2 regions of the Paraburkholderia sp. J41 genome follow, and region 1 is predicted to be linked to the other one. Evidence: riboswitches for the same ligand, from Rfam matches in the RefSeq annotation. Region 1 holds a riboswitch; the other holds the start of a gene.
The links. A riboswitch is a leader RNA that binds a small molecule or an ion and turns the genes downstream of it on or off. The one in region 1 is predicted to bind cobalamin.
Positions count from the first base shown of each region.

Region 2: it holds a riboswitch for cobalamin, as region 1 does, so the genes downstream of both, U5805_RS00445 (TonB-dependent receptor domain-containing protein) here and cobG (precorrin-3B synthase) in region 1, are expected to answer to the same signal.

Region 1 is NZ_CAJMZE010000006.1:189,630-192,710, forward strand. Features, by position in the region: gene cobG (precorrin-3B synthase) at 1-1,025, opposite strand, end outside; cobalamin riboswitch at 1,167-1,360, opposite strand; gene cbiE (precorrin-6y C5,15-methyltransferase (decarboxylating) subunit CbiE) at 1,433-2,656, shown strand; gene U5805_RS08560 (cobalt-precorrin-6A reductase) at 2,653-3,081, shown strand, end outside.
Region 2 is NZ_CAJMZE010000001.1:97,227-100,307, forward strand. Features, by position in the region: gene U5805_RS00440 (cytochrome c biogenesis protein DipZ) at 1-1,000, opposite strand, end outside; cobalamin riboswitch at 1,342-1,534, shown strand; gene U5805_RS00445 (TonB-dependent receptor domain-containing protein) at 1,634-3,081, shown strand, end outside.

The DNA of each region.
Region 1 (3,081 bases):
GGCAGCAGCAGGCCTTGCCACGGCGTGACGCGCAGCGTGCCGTCGCCGTGCGCTTGCGCGAGCGCGGCCAGCGCGTGCAGCGTGGAGGCATCGAGACGGCCGAGCGCGGGTTGCGCGCCCACGTAACCGCTGCCGTTCGCGTGCAACGCGTGCGCGCCGAGGCGCGAACCGGCATCGGCCGATGTGCTGCGTTTCGCGTCGATGCCGTGCTCATCGGGCGTCAGCGTAAAACCCGCGCGGGCGCGCGCGCGTTCGAGCAGCGCCTCGCGGTTCGGCACGTCGCGCATACGCTCGACGTTGGCGTGCTTATCGGCTTGGTTATCGACGAGGTTATCGGCGATATCGAGGAACGCATGCAGCAGCGCGCGCACCGTTGCGCGGATATCGCGCGCGGCCAGCGTGCCGAGCGGCGCATCGCAGGGGCATCCCGCGAGACCGAGCGCAAAGCGTGTTTCGTCGGCATGAGCCGCGTCGTGGCCGCGCGCCGCGAGCCAGATATCGTGCGGATGCGCGCGCTCCGCGAGCCGTTCGCCGCCGTCCAGCAGCAGCGCGAATTTCGGCGAAAGCGCGGCGAAACGCGGCTCGCTTCGCAGCATGTCGATGAGCGCGGCGGCGAGCGGCGTGGTGTCGAACGCGAGCGGATCGAGGCCGGCAAGCGGGCTTTGCATCACGTTGCGCAATTCGTCGGCGATGCAGGCTTGCGCGGGCGAATTCGCGGCGCCGATGCCGTCCGGCCCGAGCCCGGCTGCGATCAGCGCGGCGCTCAACGCGGCTTCCTCGCCCGCGCGCACGCCGCGAATCTGCACGTTGGCGCGATTCGTCAATTCGAGCACGCCGCTCGCGTGCGCGCGCGCGGCCTCGGCCAGCGCGCGGGCATGCGGCGCGCGCAGCACGCCGCCGGGCAGGCGGAGGCGGCAAATGCCGCCGTCGCGCGCGGCGACCACGCGCACGAGTCCGGGACACGCCGAAGGGCGGATCGCGGCATTAGCGTCGGCGGCCGACGCGAGAGAAGATTCGTGCTTCAAGGGCATGGCGCAAAAAGGCGTCGCGCAAGCGCGGCGCGCACTGCGCACGGTAGGGCACGGCGTGCGCGAGGCGGGCGCAACAGGCGGCTGCGGTACGGGCAAAACGCGAGTGCAACCCCCGGTACACCCCGCCCGGATGGGTTCGCTCAATGTTCGGCCGGCAGGTCTCCTGGCTCGCAGGTCGTGGGCCGCATCGGCCTTCCCGGTAAAACCAGTGGCTCGGGTGGATGCGGTCTCGCTGCTCACAGTCGCGGGGGCGGCCACAGCTTCGCTGTGTTCCCTTTTCAGCTTTCGGGCTTTTCAGCCCGGAAAGCGCCGGCGGAAGCGGTATTATGCCCGTTTTCATGCGCGCTCCGGCCGCCGGGCGGTTTGCGCGCGCGAGGCGGCACGGCAAGAACGGAGAACGAATGCAGGGCAGGCAGGCGTGGCTGACGGTGATCGGCATTGGCGACGATGGTTACGCGGGACTCGCGCGCGAGGCGCGGCGGGCGCTTTTCGAAGCGTCGATCGTGACGGGCGGCGCGCGGCATCTCGCGATGCTGCCCGCGCGCGTGCGCGCGCGGCGAGAAGCGTGGCCGCAGCCGTTCAGCGTGGAGGCGCTGCTCGCGCATCGCGCGTCGCGCGCGAACGTATGCGTGCTGGCGAGCGGCGACCCGATGCTGTTCGGCGTGGGCGCGACGCTCGCGCGTCATGTCGGGCCGGGCGAGATGCGCGTGCTGGGCGCGCCGTCTTCGCTTTCGCTCGCGGCGGCGCGTTTGGGCTGGGCGTTGCAGGACGTCGCGGCCGTTTCGCTCGTCGGCCGCCCGCTCGACGCGCTGCGCCGCCATCTTTACGCGCGCTCGCGCGTGCTGGCTTTATCCGCCGACGGACACACGCCCGCCGCGCTCGCCGCCTTGCTCGTGCAAGCCGGTTTCGGCGCGACGCGGCTCACCGTGTTCGAGCATCTGGGCGGCGCGCTCGAGCGCCGCGTCGAGGGCCGCGCCGACGCCTGGCATGGCGATGAAGCCGCGGCGCTCAATCTCGTCGCGTTCGAATGCGCGAGCGACGCGCCCGCCGCCGCGCAATCGTGGAGGCTCACGCCGGGCCTGCCCGACGACGCGTTTCGCCACGACGGCCAGCTCACCAAACGCGACGTGCGCGCGCTCACTCTCGCGCGCCTCGCGCCCACGCCGGGCGCGCTGCTCTGGGACGTGGGCGCGGGCAGCGGCTCCATCGGCATCGAATGGATGCGCGCGCACGCGGCGTGTCGCGCGATTGCGATCGAGGCCAATGCGGAGCGCCGGCGCTTTATCGAACACAACCGCGCGGCGCTGGGCGTGCCCGGCTTGCAGCTCGTGGCGGGCCGCGCGCCGGCCGCGCTCGCGGGACTCGCCGCGCCCGACGCCGTGTTCGTCGGCGGGGGCGTGACGGCGGCCGGCGTGCTCGAAGCGTGCTGGGACGCGCTCGCGCGCGGCGGGCGGCTCGTCGCGAACGCGGTCACGGTGCAGAGCGAAGCGGCGCTGGTGGCATGGCGCGCGCAGCACGGCGGTACGCTCACGCGCATCGGCATCGGCGAGGCGGAACCGCTCGGGCGCTTCGATACGTGGCGCCAGGCGCTGCCCGTCACGCTCTACGAAGCCGTGAAGCCATGACGGCGCGCGTTCTGCTGCTGGGCGGCACCGGCGACGCGCTCGCCATCGCGCGCACGCTCGCCGCGCCGCATGTGTATTCGCTCGCGGGTCTCGGCCGCGTGCCCGCCGATCTCGCGTGCAATGTGCGCGTGGGCGGTTTCGGCGGCGCGCCGGGGCTCGCGCGTTATCTCGCGGAGCAACGCATCGCGCTCGTGTTCGACGCCACGCATCCGTATGCCGCGCGGATCAGCGCCAACGCGGCCCAGGCGTGCGCGCGCGAGAAAGTGCCCTATTGGGCGCTGCGGCGCGCGCCCTGGCAGCCGCAGCCCGGCGACGACTGGCGCATGGTCGACGACTGGCGCGGCGTCATGGAGGCGCTCGCGCCCTTCGCGCGGCCGCTGTTCACGCTCGGCCGCGAGCCGCTCGCGCATTCGCACGACGTGCCC
Region 2 (3,081 bases), on a different contig from region 1:
AGTAGGTCCAGAAGTCGACGAGCACGACCTTGCCGCGCAAACCGGCCGCCGTGAGCGGCGGCGAATTGAGCCACTGCACCGCGCCGCCCAGGTCCGGCAACCGGCCTTCCACGGGCAGCGCGCCGGTTGCCGAGGTTTTCGCCGCGACGGCGCCGTGGCTCGTGTCGTTCGTGCCGTTCGTGTCGGCGGCTTGTGCGTTTGCGTTTGCTCGTGCGTTCGCGTTTGCCTGCAAGCTGACTGGCGAATTCGCCTGCGCGCCGGCCTCGCGCGAATGCACGCGGTCGAGCAAGCCTTGCTCGATCTGATTGGTGCCCGCGAGCGACACGCGCGCGAGAACGCCGGTATCCAGATGCAGCGCGATGGCGGCCACGCCCGCCAGCACCGCGACGCCCAGCGCGCGCCGCAGCCATTCGCCCGCGCCCAGCGAGCGCTTCATGGCCGCGAACACCTTGCCGCCCACGAGCAGCGCGAGCGCCAGCGAAGTGGCCGCGCCCGCCGCATACGCGAGCAGCAGCAGCGAAGTGCGCGCGCTCGCACCTTGCAGCGCCGCGCCGGTCAGGATCAGGCCCAGAATCGGGCCCGCGCACGGCGCCCACAGCAAGCCCGTCGCCACGCCCAGCAGCAGCGAGGCGCCCACGCCCGAGCCCGCGCCCTTGCGCTGCGCGTCGCCGGCCGTTTCCGAAAGGCGCGAGCCGAACGCCACGAGCGGGCGCGTCAGCCGCTCGGCCACCGCGGGCACGAGCAGCGTCACGCCGAACACGACGAGCAGCACGAGCGCGGCCGCGCGGCCATACTGGTTCGCCGCCACGGCCCAGCCGCCGCCCACGGCCGCGAGCGCGCCCACCGCGCTGAACGAGAGCGCCATGCCGACGAGCAGCGGCAGGCCGCTGCGCACGAACGGCCGCCCGGTGCGAGCGAACACGAAAGGCAGCACCGGCAGGATGCACGGACTGACGATGGTCAGCACGCCGCCGAGCCAGGCAATCAGGAACAAAGCCATTTTGCGTATCTCCACCGCTGCCCGCGCCGCAATGCGCCGCGCGGTTCCAGCGGCCTTCGAACGGATAAACACCCGGCGCGAGTGTCTATTCCGCGGCGCGTTGTATCCGTTTTGTATCCGCTCGGCACCTTCGGAAAAGGGTGCGATCGGCGCTGGCGGATCGCGGGCTTTCACGCCCGCCTGCGCGCGACTGGCGCAAGGCTAGGCAAGCGACGCGGCGCCGACGCAAGACCGCGCGCGAACCGCATCATCGAAACGCCATGTCGCGCGCGATCCGGCGTTTTCGCCACACTTCGCGCCGCAATATCGACGCGCGGGTTGACGCCCGGGCGGCGCGGCCATTACCCTTGCGCGCTGATGGTTCCCGGCGACGGGATCAAAAGGGAACGCAGTGAGGCACACGCCGAGTCTGCGGCTGCCCCCGCAACTGTAAGCGGCGAGTTCGCGCCCACTCAGGCCACTGGGAAACCGGGAAGGCCGGCGTCGAACGGCGACCCGCGAGCCAGGAGACCTGCCATCGCGTCAGTCCAGCAGCCGCAGCGGGCGGGGTCCCCCAATGCGCCAAAGCGCCGCGCCCGCGCGGTCGCCCGTTGCACGGACAGCCCGCAATCAGGAGCTGTTTCCAGCCGCATCATGAAGTTTTCCAGCCTATTCCTCGCGTCGGCCGCGCTCGCCTGCGCCTCGCAAGCCGCTTTCGCCGACAGCAACGCCGATCCCGACGCCGGCGCCACCTTGCCGAACATCCTCGTGACCGGCGACACCCAGCGTCTGCCGCAATCGTTCGACGGCCGCTACGCCAGCACGCAGGTGCTCACGCGCACCGACCTCGACCGCCTTTCGCCCGCCGACCCGAGCATCACGCAGGCGCTCGCCACGCTGCCCGGCGTGAGCGTCGCGCAAAACGGCGGCCCCGGCACGACGGCGGCGGTGAGCATTCGCGGTTCGTCGGCAAGCCAGGTGGCGGTGTTCATCGACGGCATTCGCGTGGGTTCGGCCACCACGGGCTCCGCCGCCTGGGCCGACCTGCCGACTTCGTCGTTCGATCGCGCCGAGGTGATTTCCGGCCCCGCGGCGGCCTCGTTCGGCGCGGACGCCGTGGGCGGCGTGGTGCAACTCTTCACGCGCCATGCGTCGAATCAGCCGAACCAGACCACGGTCTCGTTCGGCGGCGGCTCGAACAAGACCTTCGACACGCAACTGCGCACCTCGGGCACGATCGCCTCGACGGGACCGCTCGCGGCGCTCGGCGGCCTCACGTATTCGCTCGGCCTGCACGACTACGCCACGGCCGGCATCGACGCCACGCAGCCCTACGCCTACGGTCACGAGAACGGCCGCAATCCGTACCACGCGCAGGACCTGGACGCGCGCCTCGGCTATGCGCACCACGACTGGTCGATCTCCACCTTCGCGCTGTATCACCGCAGCGATCTCTCGTACGACAATCTCGGCGGCGACGACCGGCAGCGCGACAATCAGCTCACGACGGGCATTGCGTTCCATCTCGACATCACGCCGACCACGCAATTCGACCAGTCGCTCGGTTACGCCACGGACCGCCAGTTCCTCTACGCGAACGACCGGTCGATCGCCACCGACGAGATCGACTCGACGCGGCTTTCCACCTCCACCTCGCTCACGCATCAGGAGACCGGCCACACGCTGCTCGGCCAGCCGCTTTCCGGCGAAACCCGGCTCGCGTACGACTTCACGCGCGAACTGGCGTTCCTGCCCGTCGACATTCCGGGCGGCGTGCCCGCGCGCAACGACTCGGCCGTCTCGGTGCATCAGTCGGCGACGCTCGGCCCGCTCACGCTGTTCCTCGCCGGACGCCACGAAATCGTGCAAGGGCGCGCGGTCAACACGGGCAACGCCGCGCTCGCCTGGGCAATCACGCCGGTGTACACGGCGCGCATGTCGTACGGCAACGCGTTCCGCCTGCCCACCTTCGACGACCTCTACTATCCCGGTTACGCGAACCCCAACCTCCAGCCCGAGCGCAGCAATTCGGTGGAAATCGCGCTCGATGCGAACACCGCCTTCGGCACGTTCACGGCGGCGCTCTACGACACGCGCGTACA